Regions from separate parts of the Adlercreutzia sp. CNCM I-6216 genome, predicted to be linked through region 1. Evidence: predicted binding sites of a transcription regulator. Region 1 holds the regulator's gene; each other region holds the start of a gene.
What was found. Region 1 encodes LexA, which represses DNA repair genes until DNA is damaged. Its sites were predicted from a motif close to CNAACANNTGTTNG; they were not measured.
Positions count from the first base shown of each region.

Region 2: ACYVRU_RS04355 (replication-associated recombination protein A) is a predicted target of LexA. The motif match lies at 2,707-2,720, and genes of this name have one in related genera.
Region 3: ACYVRU_RS01695 (putative DNA modification/repair radical SAM protein) is a predicted target of LexA. The motif match lies at 1,804-1,817, and genes of this name have one in related genera.
Region 4: uvrA (excinuclease ABC subunit UvrA) is a predicted target of LexA. The motif match lies at 2,681-2,694, and genes of this name have one in related genera.

Region 1 is NZ_CDSBIE010000001.1:101,203-107,063, reverse strand. Features, by position in the region: gene miaA (tRNA (adenosine(37)-N6)-dimethylallyltransferase MiaA) at 1-243, shown strand, start outside; gene dapF (diaminopimelate epimerase) at 310-1,233, shown strand; gene hflX (GTPase HflX) at 1,389-2,711, shown strand; gene lexA (transcriptional repressor LexA) at 2,831-3,469, opposite strand; gene nrdR (transcriptional regulator NrdR) at 3,765-4,211, shown strand; gene dut (dUTP diphosphatase) at 4,215-4,649, shown strand; gene ACYVRU_RS00445 (hypothetical protein) at 4,664-5,173, shown strand; gene ACYVRU_RS00440 (hypothetical protein) at 5,294-5,845, shown strand.
Region 2 is NZ_CDSBIE010000003.1:183,213-189,073, reverse strand. Features, by position in the region: gene ACYVRU_RS04365 (AI-2E family transporter) at 1-167, opposite strand, end outside; gene ACYVRU_RS04360 (DUF948 domain-containing protein) at 189-1,100, opposite strand; gene ACYVRU_RS04355 (replication-associated recombination protein A) at 1,357-2,670, opposite strand; gene ACYVRU_RS04350 (UTP--glucose-1-phosphate uridylyltransferase) at 3,069-3,881, opposite strand; gene ACYVRU_RS04345 (FAD:protein FMN transferase) at 3,989-5,041, shown strand; gene ACYVRU_RS04340 (MarR family winged helix-turn-helix transcriptional regulator) at 5,427-5,861, shown strand, end outside.
Region 3 is NZ_CDSBIE010000001.1:407,608-413,468, forward strand. Features, by position in the region: gene pyrE (orotate phosphoribosyltransferase) at 1-617, opposite strand, end outside; gene ACYVRU_RS01690 (Rpn family recombination-promoting nuclease/putative transposase) at 824-1,672, shown strand; gene ACYVRU_RS01695 (putative DNA modification/repair radical SAM protein) at 1,909-3,426, shown strand; gene ACYVRU_RS01700 (TIGR03915 family putative DNA repair protein) at 3,436-4,383, shown strand; gene ACYVRU_RS01705 (DegV family protein) at 4,435-5,337, opposite strand; gene ACYVRU_RS01710 (4Fe-4S cluster-binding domain-containing protein) at 5,532-5,861, opposite strand, start outside.
Region 4 is NZ_CDSBIE010000006.1:74,068-79,928, reverse strand. Features, by position in the region: gene ACYVRU_RS07130 (tyrosine recombinase) at 1-710, shown strand, start outside; gene ACYVRU_RS07125 (MFS transporter) at 1,328-2,647, shown strand; gene uvrA (excinuclease ABC subunit UvrA) at 2,814-5,729, shown strand.

The DNA.
Region 1 (5,861 bases):
GGCGTCACGGCGCCCCAGGCCATCGGATACAAGGAGATCGTCGAGGCGCTGGATGGGAACATCACGCTAGAGGAGGCCGTGCAGGCCATCAAGACGGCCACGCGCCGCTACGGCAAGCGCCAGCGTACGTGGTTCCGCCGCGATAAGCGCATCCGCTGGGTGAACGCCGATGTCGGCGATGCCGAAGCCGTGGCCGCCGAGATTCTTTCCCAGTTGGAAACATTGGACGCCTACCATGGTTGAAGCGGCCCTTCCGGGTCGTCGAGGAGAGCTTCCGCCCCCTCAATTGCCGCCTAAAAGGAGCGTCCCATGGAGTTGTCCTTCGCCAAATTGCACGGTCTCGGGAACGATTTCGTCTTCATCGACGATCGCGACTGCGCTCTTGATCTGACCGACGAGCAGGTGTCGTATCTGTGCGACCGCCACTTCGGCATCGGCGCCGACGGCGTCATCCTCGTGCGGCCGGCTCTCTCGGAAGAGGGAGACGGCTACATGCACTACATCAACGCCGACGGCACCTTGGCCCAAATGTGCGGCAACGGCGTGCGCTGCTTCGCCAAGTACCTCGTCGATCGCGAGCTGGCGGACGTTGCCTCGGGCAGCCTTGTGGCCGACACCCTGGCCGGCCCGCGCCCTATCGCCTTTTCCGTGGATGCGGAGGGGAAGATGACCGAGGCGACCGTGAACATGGGCGCGCCCATCTTGGATCCCGTGCTCGTGCCCGTCGATGCCGCGCCGGACTCCCGCGCGACCGATGGTGCGCCCTATGTGGGGCATCTGCGCCTCGATTCGCCGTGGGGAACCTTCGAATTCGTGTGCGTCTCCATGGGAAACCCCCACGCCGTCTGCCTCGTGGACGATTGGGCGGCATTGCCCGACGAGCTGTTCCCCGCTGGTGCTGAGAAATCCCTCTCGACCCTGCGCATCGATCTTCCCGGCCCCTTCTTCGAGACGCATCCCGTATTTCCCGAGAAAACCAACGTCGAGTTCGCCTCCGTCACCGATGAGGGCATCGCCATGCGCGTATGGGAGAGGGGCTGCGGCGAGACCTTGGCCTGTGGCACCGGCGCCTGCGCCACCAACACGGCCGCCTGCCTCACCGGTCGGGCCGGCAGGGAGAACGATCTCCTGTTGAGCGGCGGCCTACTGCACATCTGCTGGAACGAGGATGGCACGATATCCATGACGGGACCGGCAACGGAGAGCTTCTCGGGAACCATTGTGCTGCCGTGAGCTTCTCCGGCGCTGCTGTTGTGCTATGATAGCCCCCGTTTCACCGGCGCAACGCCGCGCCACGATTAAGGAGTGATGCTCATGCGCCTGTAACGACCACTTGCACCGCCTTCCCCTCATGGGATCCGTCGTTACTTGAAGCAAAGGAGCATGCTATGACCGAATACGAATCCGTCATCCAAAAGGGTCCGGCCACCAAGGCCGAGGAGCGCCGCGAGCGCGCCGTTCTCGTGGGCGTCGAGCGCCCGGGGCTGCCGTGGCCCTTGGAATCTTCCCTGGCCGAACTGGAACGTCTGGCCGATACGGCCGGAGCCGATGTGGTGGCCACGACGACCCAGCGCTTGGACGCGCCCAACCCGCGCACCTTCGTCGGCACGGGCAAGGCCGACGAAATCGCCGAGCTGGCACGGTCGCACGAGGCCGACCTCGTCATCTTCGACGATGAGCTGACACCTTCCCAGCAGGCCAATCTGGAGAAGGTCATGGACAAGTCCGTGAAGGTCATCGACCGTACGGCCCTCATTCTGGACATCTTCGCCCTGCACGCCACCTCCAAGGAGGGGCGTCTGCAGGTGCGTCTCGCCCAGAACCAGTACTTGTACCCGCGCCTGCGCGGCATGTGGGCCCACCTCGCTTCGAACCGCATGGGAGGCGGCGTGGGATCCCGCTTCGGTGAGGGCGAAAGCCAGCTGGAGGTGGACCGCCGCATGGTGCGCAAGCGCATCACGAGCATTCGCCGCGAGCTTGAGCGTCTGTCCGACGTGCGCTCGTTGCAGCGTGAGAGCCGGTACGGCAGCGGCATGTTCAAAGTGGCACTGGCCGGTTATACCAATGCCGGGAAAAGCTCGCTCATCAACCGGCTCACCGGAGCCGACGTGCTCAGCTACGACAAGCTCTTCGCCACGCTGGACTCCACCACCCGCAAGTTCGAACTGCCCGAGGGCCGCGAGGTCACCGTCACCGACACCGTCGGCTTCATCCAGAAGCTGCCCACCACCCTGGTCGAGGCCTTCAAGTCGACGCTCGACGAAATCACCGGAGCCGACCTCATCCTGCACGTGATCGACGCCTCCTCGCCGGAGTTCGAGGGGCAGATCGAGGCCGTGTGCGAGGTGCTCGACCAGATAGGGGCCCAGAGCATTCCCACGATCGCCACTTTCAACAAATGCGATCTGCTGGACGCCGAGACGCTGGCCGGCCTTAAAAGGCGTTATCCGAGCGCCCGGTTCGTGTCCGCCCGCTCTGGAGAGGGCATAGAGGAACTCGTGGGCGCCATCGCCCAGGCCGCCTCGTCCGCCGACGCCAAGCTGGACGTGCTCGTGCCGTACCAACGGGGGGATTTGGTATCGCTGGCCCACGAGCGCTGCCACATCATCTCCGAGAGCCACGAGGCCACGGGCACGCGCCTGCAGCTGCTCGCGGCCCCTGCCTTCGTCAGCGCGTTCTCCCCTTACCTTGTCTCGGACGTCGACGCTTGAGGAAACCACCGCTCCAGAAACGAAAGAGCGCCCCTGCTCCGGATCCTCGCATCCGGAGCAGGGGCGCTCTTGATTGACCGAAAGGGGAGGACTCGCGGCCTATCGGCGCGGCGAAGGCGCTACAGGCGCCGAAACACGGCCACCACCTTGCCGGCAATGGAGCAGTCCGTGGTGATGATGGGATCCATCGTCGAGTTCTCCGGTTGCAGGCGGATATGGTCGGCCTCGCGGAAGAAGCGCTTGACGGTGGCGCCGTCGTCGATGATGGCCACGACGATATCGCCGTTGTTGGCCACCGGCTGCTCCTTCACAACCACGTAGTCGCCATCGTTGATGCCGGCCTCGATCATGGACTCGCCGCGCACCGAGAGCATGAAGGAGGGGGCATCGCCGACGATATCGGTGGGCAGCGTGATGGTGTCGGTGATGTTCTCCTCGGCGAGAATAGGGGAGCCGGCAGCCACGTTGCCCACCAAGGGCACATTGACGAGCTTGCTGTAGGCGGCCGCGAAAGCCGTGACAGGGGAGGGAACCTCCTCGATGGGATAGGTAAGCGCGATGGAGCGGGATTTAAGGGGGTCGCGCTTGATGAAGCCCTTGTCTTCAAGTGCCTTCAAATGGACATGGACGGTGGAAGGGGAGGAGAGCCCCAAACTCTGGCACACCTCGCGCACCGTAGGACCGTAGCCCTTCTCGCGAATGCACGCTTCGATGCAGTCGAGAACCGCCTGTTGCCGCTTGGTCACTTTCTGGGTCATAGCGCATCCTTTCACAAAAGCGTACATTTGTTTGAAAAATCTCTTGACGTGAACCTTTGTTCGCTCTATTATAACTGCGAACAAAGGTTCTACGCAAGAGGTCAGGAGTAAAAAATGGCACGCATCGAATTTTCCATAGCCTTCACGCTCAGCACCATCGCGTCATTCCTCATCTTCTTCGCCTAGAGCGTCGAGGGCGGGTGTCGTGAAGGTAGCAATGTTTTGAAGAGGGGAGCGCGCTAGGTCTGATAGGGTATGATAAGCAATCAACTTATCAAAGTGAGAAGGAGAACCTATGCGCTGTCCTTCCTGTGGCTACCAGGAATCGAAAGTCGTCGACTCGCGATCGGCCGACGACGGCGCCTCTATCCGGCGCCGTCGCGAATGCCTGCAGTGCGGCACGCGATTCACCACCTACGAGCGGCTCGCCGAAAATCCCATTCTCGTCATCAAGGCCGACGGTTCATCGGAGGTCTTCAACCGCGAGAAGCTCATGCGAGGATTGCTCATCGCCTGCGCGAAACGTCCCATCACGCCCGAGAAGATCGACGGACTCATCACGAGCATCGAGGCGGAATTGCGATCGAGTCAGCGCAACGAGATCAAATCGCGCGATTTGGGCGATTTGGTACTGGCCCGTCTGGCCACTCTGGATGACGTTGCCTATATTCGCTTCGCCAGCGTCTACAAGGATTTCCAGAATGTGGAGGAGTTCTCCGAGGCCCTGAAAGAGCTGGGCTGATCCATGGACGTTCTTTTCAAGCAGCTCGACGAGACCCTGGAAGCGCCCGCCTACGCCCGTCCGGGCGATGCGGGTCTCGATTTGCGCGCCGCCGAGGGCGGCACGCTTTTGCCCTTCGAGCGGGCACTCGTGCCCTGCGGTATCGCCTTGGCCGTTCCCGAGGGCTATGCGGGGCTCATCATTCCCCGAAGCGGCCTGGCGGCACGACAGGGCATCTCCATCGTGAACGCCCCGGGCCTCATAGACAGCGGCTACCGGGGGGAGATCAAGGTGCCGCTCATCAATCTCGATCCAACGGAGGTGTTCAATTACGAAAAGGGCGAGCGCATCGCCCAACTCGTGATCATCGCTACCCCCACCATTACTTTACATAACACTTATGAGCTTCCCGAGAGCTCGCGCGGAGCGCAGGGCTTCGGAAGCAGCGGCCTTTCCTAGAAAGAGTGTCCTTTATGACCGATCACCGCGATTCGAAACCCGAAGAAACGCCCGAGCCCCAGCAGCTGGGAGCTCCGGAGACGACTCCCGAAAATCCCCAGCGACCCGAGCCGTCGACGGAGCCCTCGCAGGATCAGAGACGGGCGCTCATCGACGCCGACCTGAAATCCGCCCGCACGCTCTCGACGGTAGCCGCCATTGCAGGTCCAGTCTCCTTCATCATCGGCGGCGTGATGCTGAGCACGGTGGGCCTCGTCTGCGCCATTGTCGGCTTCGTTAAGATCAAGCACGTGATAGACGATGTCGATGGTCGCCAGAAGGTCTATGCCGCCACGGTACGCCAGACGCTTATCTGGGGTCTCGCCATCAGCGCCATTGCGCTCATCGTCAACATCGTCGGCATCGCGCTCATGATGCCCGTGCTCATGGAGGCCATGCAAACGGGAGACTTCACCTCGATCCTCGGCGAGGGCGCCACCATCACCGCGCAGCCATCCGGCGGCAGCGGCAATGCCTGGGGCTAAACACCTTCCATATACGGTAAAATGTTTCAAGTTGGAGGGCTTCTGAAAAGATTGACAAGAAAGGCTGATAATATGGATTATGTAAAATTGAAATCACGATCAACTATACAGGGTTTTATAGTGACCCTCGCTGCTCTTTTGGCGCTTTCCATTGGAATGGTCGGGTTGGCCGGTTGCTCGAGCGGCACGAGCGATGAAGACGCCATCCGCGCTTCACTCTCGTCCGAACTGGACAGCATTAAGAACATCGACGACGCGTTCGTCAACGAGTTCTCCGAGTCCATCGATATGAGCCAGCTTTCGGTCTACGGCATCGACGGCGTCGAGTTCATGAAGTCCTACCTGAGCGGCTTCGATTACACGATCGACTCGATCAATGTCGACGGCGACAGCGCCACGGCCCAGATCACCCTTACCTGCAAGAGCTATACCGGCTACCTGCAGGCGCTGCAGACGGCCGTGGACGAGGTCACCGCCGATCCCGATGCTCTTGCCGCTCTCTCCAACGATGAGATCAACCAAAAGATCGGCGAGATCGTCATCGGCTCCCTCGACGGCGTCGAGCTGGCGGCCACCCAGCCCATCACCATCACCTACACCAAGGTCGACGGCACCTGGGAGCCGGCCTCGTCCACCTCGGGCGACATCGCGGCCGCGCTGATGACCAACTAAACGCGCCGTCAACGCG
Region 2 (5,861 bases), on a different contig from region 1:
GCCGCCACCACGGCCCACAGGTCGAAGAAGCGCGTGCGGGCGCGGGCCTGCTTGGTGCGCGAGATGGCATTGGCGGCAGCGGTGGCCGCGGCGGCCGCGCTGCGCGGGTTGTTGACGGAAGCGGGCGCGTCGGCTCCTCCCTGCGATTGAGACGCGTCGGTGCTCATGGGAATCTCCTCGGGTGCAAGCTACTGAACGGTGTAGGGGCTGTTCCCCGCGGAGGCCGGCTTGGCCTGAGCCGCGGCGGCGTTGGGAGAGACGGCCGGCGGGGCAGCGGCTGCGGGGTCGGCAGGGGCCGTCGCGGCCGGCGCGGCCGGCGCGTCGGTGTCGATGTCGGCGTTGGCGTTGGCCACGGCCGCATCGGCGATGGTGCCGGCGGTGCCGGAGAGCTGGTCTTCGAAGTCGTGGGCACGTTCTTGGCTGGCTGCGTTGGCGGCCTTGACAGCGGCGCGGCGGTCTTTGCCCTCGGCGACGACGGCGCGGGCGGCATCCCCCATGGCCGAGACGGCGTCGGCAACGGTCGCCCCGCGCTCGGGCGCGCGGCCGGCCTTCGCGGCGGCGCTGGCGTCGGCAGCGGCTCCCAAGCTCACGGACTCATCGGAGGCGTAGCGCGGCTTGAACTTGCTGCGCAACTTGCCCGTGAGCGAGTTCACCAAATCGATCGGAGCGCTCGTCACGGTATCGACGGCACCGGCGGCCTTCGAGACGGAATCGGTGATCTGGGTCACATCTTCCAGAATCTGGTCGACGCGCATGAGTTCCAAATTCGCCGCGTCCACCGTGAGCGACAGACGCTCCACCAGCGGATCGACGCGGCCCACGGCGGGCTTGGCCTCCTCGGCGATCTCGTTCACGCGGGTAAGCAGCGGGTCGATCTGATCGGTCACCAGGGCATCCACATGGGCGATGAGGGGATCGACCTGGGCGGTGATCTTCTCCACGTTCTTCAGCGTGGGGGTGAGCTCCTTATGGGCGTCGTCGATGGTCGAGCGCGTCGAGCGGATGGTGAGCGCCAATTCCACGACAAACCATACGAGCACCGCGCCGACGAGCACGTAGATGACGGGCAGCGCGATGTCCACGATCCCTGCGAAATCCATGATGAGCCTCCTTATAATTCCGAAGACCTGACTATACCATTACTGGAGTCATTCTAATTAAGTTGCGCAGGGCCTCCACGGAACGCGCCGCTACGGTAGCCATTCCGTAAACGGAAGTTGACATCGTGTCACACGCGAGCGGCATCGCCAGCGGCACCCGTGCTGGGGCGCCCTCGACCGAACGTCGCCCCAGCACGATGCCTGGCTCGCTGCGCGGTGCCCGCAATGCGGCGGACGCAACACGCCGAGCCGCGACTCAACTCCCCTGGCGGTCGCGGGCGGCGGCGTCGGTGCGGTAAGCCTCCCAGCCGCGCTCGCCGGGTTGGTAGAAGCAGCCGCGCTCAAGGCCCTCGGGCAGATAGCGCTGATCGACCCAGCCGGCCGGGTAGCTGTGGGGGTACTTGTACTCGCCGTAGTTTTCCGAGCCGGGGCGATGACGATCGCGCAGGTAGTCGGGCACCTTGCGCACCGGGCCGTTGCGCACTTCGCGCAGCGCCGCATCGATCGCGGCCTCGGCGCTGTTGGACTTCGGCGCCAGCGCCAAGTAAATGGCGGCCTGGGCCAAGTTGATGCGGCACTCCGGGTAGCCGATGACCTCGGCAGCCCGGAAGGCGGCCTCGGCCACGAGCAGGGCCTGGGGGTCGGCGTTCCCGATATCCTCCGAGGCAGCGATGTACATGCGGCGGGCGATGAACTTCGGATCCTCTCCCCCGTCGATCATGCGGGCGAGCCAGTACACGGCGGCATCCGGATCGCTGCCCCGCATGCTCTTGATGAACGCGGAGATGATGTCGTAGTGCATGTCCTTGTTCTTGTCGTAGGGCAGCGCGCGGTGGGGCGTGGCGGCCCGCACCATGGCCTCGGTGATGGAAACGGGGGCCTCCTTCGTGCCCGGCGCCACCATACCAGCGGCCAACTCCAACGTTGTGAGCGCCCCGCGGCCGTCGCCGCCGGCCAGGGTGACGATGGCCGCGGTAGCGGCCTCCTCCAGAGCATAGCAGCCAGCCAGCCCCCGCGCGTCTTCCACAGCGCGACCCACCAGCTCGGCGATCTCGTCGTCGGACAGCGAATGCAGCTCCACGATGCGCGAGCGGGAGATGAGGGCTGAGTTCACTTCGAAAAAAGGGTTCTCCGTGGTGGCGCCCACAAGCACCACAAGGCGATCTTCCACCGCGTGCAGAAGCGCGTCCTGCTGGCTGCGGTTGAAGCGGTGGATCTCATCGACGAACAGGATGGTGCGCAAGCCCCCCATGACGAGACGCTTCTCCGCCGCGTCGATTTCCCGGCGCAAGTCGGACACCGTGCCCCCGATAGCCGACACCTCCACGAAGGTGGCGCGGGTCGATTCAGCGATGACGTGGGCAAGCGACGTCTTGCCCGTGCCCGCCGGCCCGAAGAGGATGACGGAGCTTAACGTGTCGTTCTCGATGGCCGCGCGCAGCCAGCTGCCCTCGCCCACGGCCTCCGTCTGCCCGACCACCTCGTCGAGCGTGCGCGGCCGCATGCGCACCGCGAGCGGAGCCACATCACGCTTCCGATCATTTTCCATAGCAGTAAACAAAGTATCCATAGCCCGTAATGGTACCACGGAGCCCGCCAAAATAATAGAACAAATGTTTTATCAATGCGAAATGCACGACAAAAAGAAGCGGCCCGGCGGAGGGGGCCGCCGGGCCAGAAGGAGGGGGGATGCGACTCTCGCGGAGCCGCTTTCTGCTTTAAAGAGACAAAGCAGGCAAGTGATCGGAGGGGGTTGTCTCACTTACTGACGTCAGTATAACAGCCACCCTTGAATTCCCTATGATGCACCCATGGTGAACTTGTGGATTCATAGGCTCATCGTTAAGTAATTCTTCACATTTTAGAAGAAACCTCATCAGCGGTAATACGACGGCGAGCCTGAGCGACGGCACCGTTGATGGAGCGCCATCAGCACCCTACCCCGCGCCGCCGAATGCCGAATCGTACCTATCCCTGACGACGCGCGAACAGCACGTTGTTCGTCTCGAGCCAGCTCTCCACGGTGCCCGTGTCGAAGCCGTCGGCCGGATCCACCACAAGCGCGTACATTTCCTCCTCGGCAAGCACCGCGTCCAGCGCGTCGGTGAGCTGAATCTCGCCGCCCACCCCCGGCTCCACATCGGCCAGCAGTTCCATCACGCGGGGCGAGAGCAGGTAGCGGCCGAACACCGCCAGATTCGACGGCGCATCCTCTAGCGCCGGCTTTTCCACCAGCGAGTCCACCTTCCACACATTCTCGGCCACCGCCTCCCCGGCGATGACGCCGAAGCGGCTCACCTGGTCGTCGGGCACGGGCATGACCGCGATAACGCTGGCCCCGCCATGGGCGTCGGAAACCGCCTTCATAGCCGGCAGCATCTCATTGCCCGGCACGAGCACATCGCCGAGCAGCACGTAGAACGGCTCGTCGCCCGTCTTCTCTGCCGCGCAGCGCACGGCATGTCCCAGCCCCAGCGCCTCCTCCTGATACACGTAGCTGACCGGCAGGTTGCCGACATATTCCACCGCATCGGCATAGGCGTCCTTGCCGCGCTCGCGCAGAAGCGCCACCAGCTCCGGGTTCGGCGTGAAATGGTCCTCAATGGCCTTCTTCTCGCGGCTGTTGACGATCACGACCTCGTCAGCGCCGGAAGCCAGACCCTCTTCCACCACGTACTGGATAGCCGGGCGGTCCACCACCAGCAGCATTTCTTTGGGCTGGGCCTTGGTGGCCGGCAAAAAGCGGGTACCGAGCCCCGCCGCGGGAATGAGTGCCTTCATCGAGCGCCTTTCTCTTCGTTGTTCGCGTGCCGCCCATGATACTACAGATGGCGCGCGCGTCGCCTCTCTCCTTCGCCGAGTTCGCTATACTGTCCCCCATGAGTAAAATGGACGCACATAGCCTCGACCCCATTCCCGACGAGCAATTCCTGGAGACGCACGACGCCGCCGAGGGCAAACCGGCCGGCGTGCGCTTTTTGGCCTTCAACACCGTCATCGACATCGAGGCCTACGGCGAGACGGCAGCATGTCAGGCGGCCTTCGAAGAGGCCCGGGCGCTCTGCCGCCGCTATGAGCGCCTGTTCAGCCGCACGCTTCCCCACTCCGACATCGCGCGCATCAACAGCGCGCACGGCCAGCCCGTGGCCATCGACCCTTTGACCTACGACCTGCTCGAGAGGGCGCTTTCCTACTGCGCGGAAAGCGAGGGCGCCTTCGACATTACCGTAGGCCCGGCGGTGCGCCTGTGGAATTTTCACGAGGGCACGGTGCCCGATGATGGTGCACTCGCCGAGGCGGTGCGCCACGTCGACTGGCACGCGCTCAGATTGTGGAAGACGCCGGCAGTCACAGCGGCCGAGAGCGACGCCGATGCCGCAACCGAGGCGATGCCCGGGTTCGAGACAGTGCCCGAACCCAAGACCTGCTTCGCGCAGCTGGCCGACCCCGATGCCGCCGTGGACGCCGGCGGCATCGCCAAAGGATGGATCGCCGATGCACTCGTGGCGGCCATGGAGGCCCACGGACTCTCGGGCACCATCGTGAACCTCGGCGGCAACGTGGCCGTGAGCGGCACCAAGCCCACAGGCGACCCCTGGCGCGTGGGCATCCGCGATCCGCGCGACCCCTCCCAGCTCATCGGCGCCGTGCCCCTGGTTGTGGGGTCGGCTGTCACGAGTGGCGTCTACGAGCGCTGTTTCACCGCACCCGACGGCACCTTCTACCACCACATCCTCGATCCGCGCACGGGACGCCCCGTCGAAACCGACGTGGCCGGCGTCACCGTCATCTGCGAGAAATCCATCGACGCGGAGGGCTTCTCTACCACCCTGCTCGCCCTCGGCCTTAAGCGCGGCCTCGCCCTCGCCCGCCGCCGACCCGAGATCGAGCAGGCCTTCTTCATCGACGCCCAGGGCACTATCACTCCGGCACGCGGCTAGACCCCGGAGCCAACTCGACATCGGAAACGATCGCCGCGTTCGCCACTGTAGTGTTCGCCGCCGTAGCGTTCGCCGCTGTCATGCTGCATCTTCCACCTCTGCAATGTGGCGCATATTGACGGTTTTGGTGCAGAGTGGGGTCATCCTCGTCTTCGAGCGACCCGCTTTTCCGCTCATTCACGATGCCGATTGTTGATACTCGTGCATTTCCGACCTGTGCAGCATCTCGGCAATGCCGCTGTTGCACCAAAAACGGCTTTTCTGGCCAAATTATGACTGTTTACCTTGCAGACCTCTGCCGCACGCGCTCTGCGCAGTACAATTATTACAGCAGTGAACTATCTAGCGCTCGCCAACTCGGCAACCGCGACAAGTGAGGATTTCCATGACCGAGACGCGCCCCACCCCCGCCAAAGACAAGTTCAACCTGGACTCCACGTACTTCGTGGCCTTCGAGATGGCCCACGAGACGCTGCGCCAGGGGCTGGCGGCCGCGAGCGAGCTGAACATCACCCAATACCGCGTGCTCACGAAGCTCTTGCAGGCCAACGGGGCCATCAGCCAAGGCGAGCTGGGACGGCTTTTGGGCATGAAGCCCAACGTGGTCACCCAGGCAGTGGACGCGCTGGAATCGCGCGGATACGCCACCCGCGCCGCCGGCGAGTCCGACGGCCGCACGCGCCTTCTGGCCATCACCGAGGCGGGGCGAGCCCACATCGCCACGGTGAACGAGTCCCTCGTCGCGAGCCTGTACGCGAACTTCCCCACGGGCAACCCCACCTACCGCACTATCCTGGAGGCCGCCGTGGCCGCCGGCGCC
Region 3 (5,861 bases), 310 kb from region 1:
ATGCGCCCGGCCACCTCGTGGTTGTGCAGGCACTCCTTCACCTCGGCCATGGACACGATGGAGGCCACCGGGAAGCCGTACTTCGCCTCGATCTCCTTCTGGGCCGTGGTGACGCCGCCCTTCCCCACCTCCATGCGGTTGAGCGACACGATGAGCCCGCGCACATCCACATCGGCAGCGGCCTTCAAGATGGGGTAGGTCTCGTCGATGGACTTGCCCGAAGTGGTGACGTCCTCCACCATGATGACCTTGTCGCCGTCGTGAAGCTCCGCGCCGAGCAGGTTGCCCGCGTCGGCCCCGTGGTCCTTCACTTCCTTGCGGTTGCAGCAGTACTTTACCTCCTTGCCGTACAGCTCCTGAAGCGCCATGGCCGTCACCACCGCCAAGGGGATGCCCTTGTAGGCTGGCCCGAACACCACATCGAAGTCCAGCCCGAAATTGTCGTTGATGGCCTGGGCGTAGTACAGACCCAGCCGATGCAGCTGCTCGCCGGTCACATAGGCGCCCGCATTCATGAAGAACGGCGACTTGCGCCCGCTCTTCAGCGTGAAATCGCCGAACTTCAGCACGTCGCTCTGAACCATGAACTCGATGAACTCGCGCTTGTAAGCCTCCATAGCCGCCCTTTCATCCGTGAGGAGTTCCCTCATGTTTCCTATGGGCACCATGATACCCGATTTCCTCGTCGGTTTCCCCGAATCGATCAAAGTGCGGCTCCAGCACGGTTGGCGCGGGGAACGAACCGGGACATTCCCGCGTCATTTCTGCGGTTCGGATCGCGTAGCATGGCACGATCCAAACCCCCGGTGAAAGGACGGCCTAGATGTCGAGAAACCTTCTGTTCAGCGAGTACCCCATGTTTGACAGGATCATGGAGGAGCGCCCCGATCTGTGCCGCCGAGTGCTGGAGACGGCCCTCGGTGTGCCCGTGGACGAGGTACGCAACGTCGTCGCCGAGCGCACCCTGCAGCCCCGCGTCGGCTCCCACGGAGTGCGCCTCGACGCCTGGGTTCGCACCTCGGACGCGCTCTACGACGTGGAGATGCAGACCTACTCCCGCGAGGGCCTGGGTCGACGCATGCGCTACTACCAGAGCGCCATGGACACTGCGATGCTGCGCCCGGGAGCCACCTACGACAGTTTGCCCGAGAGCTTTATCGTTTTCATCTGCCTACACGACGAGTTCAAGGAGGGGCTCCCCGTCTACACCTTCGACATGATATGCGATGAGAGCGGATCCGTGGTACTCGGGCACGGCTTCAGATGGGTCGTGCTCAACGCCTCCGCTTGGGAGATGTTGCCAGACGGGCCGCTTCGTGGTTTACTTCGGTACGTCGCCACCGAGGAGGTCGGAGGCGACGGCCTTACCGCCGACCTCGCGGCCGCCGTGGAGGCCGCCAACGAAGACGCTCCATGGAGAGAGGAGTCTCTTGTCATGCTGACGCTGGAAGAGGATATGCGCGCCCAAGGCCGCCTCCTGCAGAAGAAGGGTCGTGAGGAGGGGCTTGCCGAGGGCAGAGCCGAGGGTAGGGCCGCGGGACGGGCGGAAGGAGCCGACCAACTTGGAAAGCTGATAGCTCAGCTTATGGATGCCGGCCGCTTCGAGGACGCCCGCCGTGCGGCGACCGATGCGGAATACCGTGAGGGGTTGCTCGAGGAGCTTGACTCGTAGAAGCAGGAGCAATCGCGAACCGACGACAACGAAGTCTCCCCCTTCGCAAGCCCCCTCGCCGCCACACTCCTCTCCCGACCCCAGAAGACATACGCCGCAAGCAAACCGGCGATGTTCCGCCCATTGACACGCGAACATCTATTCGGGTAGTATAGCGTACATTCATTCGGGCGAACAAGTGTGCTCGTTTGGTGTTAGCGGCGGGAAGATGTCTGGCGGTTGGAAGGGGTTGCGCGGTGAACGTCATCGAGAAGCTGGAGATTCTGGCCGATGCGGCGAAGTACGACGTGGCTTGCACCTCCTCCGGGGTTCAGCGCGCGGGCAAGGCCGGACAGCTGGGCGCGGCCACCCAGGCGGGATGCTGCCATTCGTTCACGCCGGACGGGCGCTGCGTCACGCTGCTCAAGGTGCTCATGACCAACGTCTGCGTCTACGATTGCTGCTACTGCGTGAACCGCGCGAGCAACGCCGAGGCACCCCGAGCCGCATTTACGCCTCGCGAGTTGGCCGACCTCACCATCGGCTTCTACCGCCGCAACTACATCGAGGGGCTGTTCCTCTCCTCCGGTGTCGCCGGATGCCCCGACCGCACCACCGAGCTCATGATCGAGGCCCTGCGCATCCTGCGGGAGGAGTACGGCTTTCGCGGCTACATCCACACCAAGGCCATCCCCGGCACCTCGGTGGAGCTCATCGACGAGCTGGGGCACCTGTCCGACCGTCTCTCGGTGAATCTGGAGCTGCCGAGCCGGCAGAGCCTGGGGCTTTTGGCCCCCAACAAGTCGCGTGCGTCCATCCTGGCCCCCATGCGGCATATCTGCGACTCCATCGCCGACGATGCGGAATCGCGCTCGCTGGCGAAGAAGCGCACTACGGTATACCTGACGAAGAAGAACGCCCGGAAGGCACGGGCCTTCGCGCCGGCGGGCCAGTCCACCCAGATGATCGTCGGAGCCACCCCGGAAAGCGACTACCAGATCCTGAACCTGTCGGCGGCCCTGTACACCCACCTGTCGCTGAAGCGCGTGTTCTTCAGCGCCTACCTCCCCGTCGTGCCCGATCCGCTCCTGCCCGCCACCGACGCCGTGCAGCTGAACCGCGAGCACCGCCTCTACCAGGCCGACTGGCTCTTGCGCTTCTACGGCTTCAACGTGAGCGAGATCATCGACGAGGAGAACCCCTTCCTCGCCCCCGATGTCGATCCGAAGGCGAACTGGGCTCTGAACCACCTGGACTTCTTTCCCGTGGAGGTGAACAGCGCGCCTTTGGAGGCCCTTCTGCGCGTGCCCGGCATCGGCGTGCGCGGGGCGAAGCTCATCTGTCGGGCACGACGGCAGTCCACCCTCGGCGAGGCGGAGCTGAGAAAGCTCGGCATCGCCTACAAGCGGGCCCGCTACTTCATCACCATGAACGGCGCCTGGGGCGGATCGGGAGTCGATTTCTCCCGCGAGGCCCTGCACGCGCGGCTTTCGGCCCCTATCGACGGCGGTCGCCATGGGCGCCGCGCCGACCGCGCCCCAGCTGGCCAGATGAGCCTCTTCGAAACCGTGGAGGTACCGCCCGTACTGCCCGAGGCGAGCCCCGATGCGGCAACCGCCCGCGAGGTCGCCTTCGCCGCCCAGCGCCGGGCCCTTGAGGCGGCCGGGACGGCGACCGGGCGGCAAGCGGCCGCAACCGAGCCGGCATCGGTCGCAGAGCGCTCGATCGCCGACGGCCGCAAAACGCTCGACAGCCCGCTGCTCTCGGTGGCCTAGGTGGGCGTCATGAAGCATATCCCGAACGCATACGCGGAGGGCGCCCCTGCGACACCCTCCCCTCCTCCCGACATCTACGACGAGGTGGCCTACGCCTACGACGGCTCCCTGGAAGGGCTGCTCTCGGCCGTCTTCGCCGCCTACGAGCGTCACGAGCGTCCCACCGATGTCGCGCCGGAAGAGCGCCTGCAGCCCCGTCTCGGCCAGCGCGTGGCGCTCATCCCCACCGACCAGGACCGGGCCCTGCGCGTCATGAGCACCCTGCGCCGCCAGTGCGGCCGCGCGGCAGCCCTGGCGGTGACCCGCGCCGCTTGCTCGGACGAGCCGGATGCGGGCACGGCGGTCTACCGCTTCGTGCGCTATGCCGTTGACGAGCAGAAGCATCGCGCATGCGAACACTGCCGCAAGCGCGCCTCCTGCGCAGGCCGCGGCGGCATGGGGCCGTGCCCCAAGCAGCGGGGTCGCGCCTTCTCGGACATCACCCACCCGGCAGTAGAGCGGCTCTTCCGCATTTCGCGCTCGGTCGGCCAGGAATGCGAACACATGCGCCAGTTCGTGCGCTTCCAGCACCTCGCCGGCGAAGGAGCCGATGTATGGTTCGCCCGCGTGAACCCGAAAGCCTCGGTGGTGCCGCTCATCATGGATCATTTCGTGGAACGGCTCGGCGTGCAGCCCTTCATCATCTACGACGAGGTGCACCATCTCGCCGGCGTCTACGACGGCGGCGACTGGCAGCTGGTGAACACCGAGGGCGCCGGCGACTTGGAACTAGCGCTGCCCGACCGCACCGCCGACGAGGCCCTCATGAGCGAGGCCTGGCGCACCTTCTACAAAAGCGTCTCCATCGACGCCCGTTACCACCCGGAGCTGCGCCGTCAATTCATGCCCAAGCGCTTCTGGAAGAACCTCACCGAGCTGCAGGAAAGCCCTGCCGCCCTGCGCACCGCGCTACGCTGAGCGCGGGTGAGCCGCGGCCGCGCAAACATCCCCGCCGGTGCGACGACAGCCCTACAAGCTGAATACCAGCTCGCCGGTCGGGGCGGTCAGCTTGCCGGGCACGGGACGCTCGCACTCGTAGGCAATCCCCACCGCCGGCCCCACGTGCACGCCGATGACCGGACTGACGGGCAGCACCTCCACCGCGTGTCCCACCACCGGCTCGATAGCCTCGCGCGCCCATTTGATGGCGGGGGCCGCTGATCCGATGTAGTGCACCACCACGCGCTTGAGTCCGCACGCATCGATATCCTCCTTGAAGATATCGACCATACGCGCCAGCGTCTTCTTCCACGTGCGCACTTTCGCCAACGTAGCCGTCTCCCAATCGGCCACCGTGAGCACGGGGGAGATTTGCAGCAGACCGCCGAGCAACGCCGACGCACCTCCAATGCGACCGCCCGCCTTCAAAAAAGCAAGGCTCTCCGGCGCGAAGATGAACCGCGACGAGACGACCGAATCAATCGCCGCCTGCGCGCACCGTGTCAGATCGCCGCCCGCATCGCGCGCATCGCATGCATCGAGCACCGCGAACATCTCGTCGCCGCAGTTCGACGTCGAGTCGATCAGTGTGCAGCGGAACTGCTTGTAGCGCTCCTTGCAGGCCCGAGCGCTGCGCACCGCCCCCTCGAACGTTCCGGACATCTTCGACGAGATGAAAACCCCGAGCACCTCATCGGCCGCCTGCGCCGCCTTTTCGAAAATCGTCTCCATCGCATGCTGCGAGGGCTGGCTCGACGTAGGCGGATTGTCGATCATGTCGGCGATATCCTCGTAGAACGCATCGACGTCCATGTCGGCCTCGCGGTACTCACGACCATCCCGATTCACGAACAGCGAGACGACTTCGATATCGCGCGCCCGCACCACCTCGGCGGGGATAGAGGCGACCGAATCGGTGACGATCTTGACCACGACTTCTCCTTTCAGCGAGGCACCCGAAGGCATCCGCGCCGCACGCGACGGCGTATCGCGACGCTGCGGCCGCGATGGGCATTTTTGCTATCGTACACCATGTGCACGCTCGAAAACGCGCGCAGAGGAGAAGTTCATGCGACCGTTGAGCCAAAAGTCGGCTAATACTCTCGCATACCGCTGGCAGCTAGGCGCTACACGCCCGTGAAGTCGAAGGCCGGGATGAAGCTCTCCTCAGCGGCTCCCCCTTCTTGCCAGAAGTAGTCCTCCACTCCCAGCGCATCGGCGAAATCGAGCAGCTGCTCGTACTCGGAATCGGGTACCGTGGTCGCAAGCTCGGGACTCGCCGCCAGGGCCGCGGCCGCCCGCCTGTCGCCGGCTGCAGCGGCCTGAGCGATCACCGGCGTGTACTGGTTCATGAGCGAGAGCCGGACATCGCTCCCGAAGCGCTCGTGCAGAAGCCGCACCACGGCCTTGGAGTTATCCAGGGCCCCGGGCAGCATGAGATGGCGCACCACCACGCC
Region 4 (5,861 bases), on a different contig from region 1:
CCATCAAGCGGCACCTGTCGTCTCTGCGCACGTTCTTCCGCTGGGCGTGCGTGACCGGTCTCGCCCCGGCCGATCCCGCCAGCGTGCTGTCGGCCCCCAAGGTCGACCGCCGGCTCCCGAAGGTCGTGTCCGACGGCGACGTGGAGCGCCTGCTGGCCGTCTACGGCCCGACCGACGCCGACGGCGCGCCCCGCGAGCAGACGGCGGCGCAGATGCGCGACGCGGCGCTCCTGGAATTCCTGTTCTCCTGCGGCGCCCGCGTCTCCGAGGCCTCCGGGCTCCTCCTTTCCTGGGTGAACTTCCCCGAGCGCGAGGTGAAGGTGTTCGGCAAGCGCGCCAAGGAGCGCATCGTGCCCTTGAGCCGCCGGGGCGCCGAGGCCATGGCCCGCTATCTCGAGAAGGCGCGGCCGGAGCTGCTCGGCGACAGGCAGAGCGACTACTTCTTCGTCAGCAACCGGGGCAACCAGATGAAGCCCGACGGCATCCGCAAGATGTTCAAGCGCGCTCTGGCCGCTGCGGGGTTGGACGAGTCGCTCTCGCCCCATGCCCTGCGCCACTCCTTCGCCACCGACCTTCTGGAGGGCGGCGCCGATCTGCGCAGCGTCCAGGACATGCTGGGGCACGCGAGCCTCACCACCACGCAGATCTACACCCATGTGACCCCGGAGCGCCTGAAGGAGATCCACGGCCTCGCCCATCCGCGCGCGTAAGTCGCCTCCTACGGTTGGGCGCACTGCGGCCGATATGCGCGTAATTTACAAACGGCGAACAGGGGCGTTGCGCGGGGTCATCGGGGCGGTTGCGCCATCGTGACTAGTGGCTTTTTCGGGTCTTCCCCTCCTGTGTTTTGTGCAAGAATCACGGTGACGATCCAGATGGACCGTCGATCGGACGGATTGCGCGGAAGGGAGGAGCCATGAGCCGCAAGAAGGCGAAGATGCTGTTTTGGGCGGCGCTCGTCGTGCTCGCCTACATTCCCTACCTCATGCAGTCCGCCAGCCACGCTGTCATGTAGGTTCCGGATACGCCACAGCGGAAACCCACTCAGGAGCCCTCGGGGGAGAGGGCTCCTTTTGCGCTCGCTGTCGGTTGCGGGGGGGGGCATGACCAGCTGCTCGCGGCGGCCGCCGTCGGCGGCTTTAAGGCGGCGGCGGGCGGCACGGGACTCCGAACCCTCGCGCGGCTTGCGGGGCCGTTTCATCGCTGAGTGGAAAACTCAGCGCAATCCCTTGAATTCCCCTGAAGCGAGGTTCATACTTCACCCACCCTTTCGGGATATCCGTTCCCGAGAGGCAGGCTGGCACATCTCGTTCATACGGAGGAAAGGATGCACAAAGAGGAGCTCACCGACGGGCAGTCCCTGCGCGGGTTCGCGCTCGCCACCATCGCGTTTCTGGCCATTTTCGCCGCCACGGCGATCCCGATTCCCCTCTATGCCGACTACCAGGGCACCATCGGGCTCACCACGGCGGATATCTCCAACACGATGTTCACCTACCTCACCGGCGTGGCCTTGACGCTCTTGCTCGCCGGACGCATCTCCGACGCCTTCGGGCGCACTCCCGTGACCAGCCTCACCCTCATGCTCGCCATCGTCGGCTGCATCATGTTCATGATGGCCGACAGCGGCGCGGCCGTGCTCGCCGCCCGCTTCGTCCAGGGCCTCTCGGCCGGCTTCGGCATGAGCGCCGTGTCCGCTCTCGTCATCGACTGCGTGGGGGAGAAGCACCTCGGCTGGGGGTCCACCGTGGCCAGCTGCGGCGCCATGGTGGGCATCATGATCGGGTCGGTGGCCGTGGGCATCCTCTACGACATCGTGCCGAGCATCGCCGTGCTCTACGGCATCATGATCGTCATCCTGGCCGTGTGCCTGTTCCTCATGCCCGTGGTGCACGAGCCCCTCGACCAGACGCTCTCGCTGCGCGCCGTGATGAGGGTGCGCGTCTACATCCCCACCGACAACCGGCGCCTGTTCGCCGTGGTGGCCGTGTGCTACCTGGCCACCTGGCTCGTCTCCTGCTTCTACCAGTCGTTCTCGGCGCCCATCGCCCAGCAGTGCTTCGGCGAGACCTCGCCTCTGGCCGGGTCGGTCATTCTGGCCCTCATCATGGCGCCGTCGCTTCTCGGCGGCCCCCTCGTGCAGCGCTTCGAGCCCAAGCGCACCCTCGTCGTCTCCATGGCGGCCGTGACGGCCACCACGGCGCTGATGGCGCTATGCGTCCTCATGGGCGCCGAGCTTCTGTTCATGGGCGACTGCGCCCTGTTCAGCTTCGCCATGGGCGTGGCGGTGTCCGTGTCGCTGCGCCTTCTGCTTCTGCGCGTGAGCGTGCTGCGCGTCTCGGCCATCCTCGCCTCGGTGAACCTCGTGGCCTACGCCGGCTCGGCGATCACCGGCGTGGTCTGCGGCATCCTTCTGGAGGCGACCTCCTTCGCCTTCGTGTTCGCCGCCATGGCCGCCGTGCTCGTCGCTGCCAGCCTGTTCGTGGCGGTCTGCCTGCGGGCGCCCAGCGAGAAGAAGAAGGACGGCCGCCTCACGCTGTCCCGTTTTCGGAAGATGAAGGGCATGGGGGAGTCCTCGGCGCCCGAGCCCGCGACGGGGGAGGCCGTTCCCGAGGATGCCTCCGTCGCTGCCCCCGCGCTCATATAACCTGAGCGCTCATCTATGCAAAATCCGTGAACCCGAACAAAAGTTCCCTAAATTGCTAGCCAGCGGCCGCGCGAATCGGTAGAATACGCAGGCGAAACAAGAGAATTCGGCAACGGGCGGCCAGCGCGGCGCCCGTTGCTTCACGTCTGCGAAGGAAATCCAGCCAATGGCCAACGAGATCGTCATCAAAGGCGCCCGCGAGCACAACTTGAAGGACGTCGACCTGACTATTCCCCGCGACGAGCTGGTCGTCATCACGGGCCTTTCCGGCTCCGGCAAGTCCAGCCTCGCCTTCGACACCATGTACGCCGAGGGGCAGCGCCGCTATGTGGAGAGCCTCTCCAGCTATGCCCGCATGTTCCTGGGTCAGATGTCCAAGCCCGATGTGGACTCCATCGACGGCCTGTCGCCGGCGGTGTCCATCGATCAGAAGACCACGTCGAAGAATCCCCGCTCCACCGTGGGCACCACCACCGAGATCTACGACTACCTGCGCCTTCTGTTCGCGCGGGTGGGCGTGCCCCACTGCCCGGAGTGCGGCCGCGAAATCAAGAAGCAGACCACCGACCAGGTGACCGACGACATCCTGCGCCTCGGCGACGACGCCCAGGGCGAGTCGACGAAGGCCATCCTCATGGCCCCGGTGGTGGCCGGCCGCAAGGGCGAGTTCACGAAGCTCTTCGCCGATCTGCAGAAGGAGGGCTTCTCCCGCGTGCGCATCGACGGCGAGATCGTGAAGCTTTCCGGTGAGCCCGTCACGCTGAACAAGAAGATCAAGCACTTCATCGACGTGGTGGTCGACCGCGTCACGCTGAAGGAATCCGCCCAAAGCCGCATCGCCGAGGCCGTGGAGCTGGCCTGCAAGCTGGCGCAGGGCCGCGTGCTCGTGCAGGTGCTCGGGCCGGACGGGAAACCGCTCGGCGAGGCCGGTGGCACCTCCTCGGGCGCCACGGGCGGCCTCGGGGAGGGAGAGCATTTGTTCTCGCTGGCCCTCGCGTGCCCCGAGCACGGCCACTCCATGGACGAGCTGCAGCCCCGCGACTTCTCCTTCAATGCCCCCTACGGCGCCTGCCCCGACTGCCTCGGCATCGGCAGCCGCGATGAGGTGGACCCCTCGCTCGTAGTACCCGACCCGTCCCTCACGCTGAACGAGGGCGTCATCGCGCCGTTCAAGAGCGGCAACTACTACCCCCAGGTGCTGCGCGCCGTGGCCCAGCATGTAGGCACCGACGCCGACACACCGTGGGAGGACATGCCGAAGAAGGCCCAGAAGGCGCTCTTGCATGGCCTCGGCAACGAGAAGGTGCGCGTTGACTACCGCACCGTGGACGGCCGCGACACCTACTGGTACATCGAGTGGGAGGGCGTGCTCGCCGCGGTGAAGCGCCGCTATACCGAGGCCCAGTCCGACGCCCAGCGCGAGAAGCTGTCGGCCTATTTCGCCACGGTGCCCTGCGAGACCTGCGGCGGCAAGCGCCTGAAGCCGGAGGTCCTCGCGGTCACGGTGAACGACAAGTCCATCCACGACGTCACGGAGATGTCGGCGGCCGAGTCGCTGGCGTTCTTCGAGGGGCTGCACTTCACGGGCCAGGCGGCGGTCATCGCCCTGCCCATCGTGAAGGAGATCCGCGAGCGGCTGCGCTTCCTCGTGGACGTGGGCCTGGACTACCTCACGCTGGAGCGGGCCACGGCCACGCTCTCCGGCGGCGAGGCCCAGCGCATCCGGCTCGCCACCCAGATCGGCGCCGGGCTCATGGGCGTGCTCTACATTCTGGACGAGCCCTCCATCGGGCTTCACCAGCGCGACAACGAGCGGCTCATCGCCACGTTGGAGCGCCTGCGAGACTTGGGCAACACCGTGGTGGTCGTGGAGCACGACGAGGACACCATCCGGGCGGCCGACTTCGTGGTGGACATGGGCCCGGGCGCCGGCGAGCACGGAGGCCACGTCATCGCGGCGGGGACGCCGGCGGAGGTCATGGCCACGGAGGGCTCCGTCACGGCCGACTATCTGTCGGGGCGCCGCCGCATCGCGGTGCCGGAGGCTCGCCGCAAGCCGGGCCGCGGCACGCTGAAGATGACTGGCGCCAAGGAGAACAACCTGCAAAACGTCACGTTGGAGGTGCCCATCGGCACGCTCACCGTGGTCACGGGCGTCTCCGGGTCGGGAAAAAGCTCCCTTATCACCGACACGCTGGCGCCGGCGCTCGCCAATCGGTTGAACCATGCCCACCGTCGCACCGGGCCCTACCGCAAGATCACGGGCCTGGAGAAGCTCGACAAGGTCATCAACATCGACCAGAGCCCCATCGGGCGCACCCCGCGATCGAACCCGGCCACCTACATCGGACTGTGGGACGACATCCGCGCGCTGTTCGCCAGCACGGCCGAGGCCAAGGCCCGCGGTTACGCGCCGGGGCGCTTCTCCTTCAACGTGAGCGGCGGCCGTTGCGAGGCCTGCAAGGGCGACGGCCAGATCAAGATTGAGATGCACTTTCTGCCCGACGTGTACGTACCCTGCGAGGTCTGCAACGGCGAGCGCTACAACCGCGAGACGCTGCAGGTGACCTACCGCGGCAAGAACATCTCCGAGGTGCTCGACATGACCGTTGAGGACGCCCTGCACTTCTTCGAGAACATCCCGGGCATCAAGCGCAAGCTGCAGACGCTTTTCGACGTGGGTCTCGGCTACATCCGCCTGGGCCAGCCGGCGACCACGCTTTCCGGCGGCGAGGCCCAGCGCGTGAAGCTCGCCAGCGAGCTGCAGAAGCGCCAGTCCGGCAAGACCTTCTACATCCTGGACGAGCCCACCACGGGCCTGCACTTCGAGGACGTGCGCCAGCTGCTCGAGGTGCTCCAGCGCCTCGTGGACGCCGGCAACACGGTGCTCGTCATCGAGCACAACCTGGATGTCATCAAATGTGCCGACCACATCGTGGACTTGGGCCCCGAGGGCGGCGACCGCGGTGGCACCATCGTCGCTCAGGGCACGCCTGAGGAGGTGGCCGAGGTGGAGGGCTCTTACACCGGCTACTTCGTCAAGCGCATGCTGGAGGCCGACCGCCAACTGGCCTCCCGTTAAGCGTCCGGCCCTATCCCGTAGGGGCAGACCTTGGTCTGCCCTCCCGAGTGGAATAGTCTCGCTCGGAAGGGGCGACCAAGGTCGCCCCCTACGGGAATCCTGCAGCGATCAAGGTCGCCCCCTCCGGAGAGG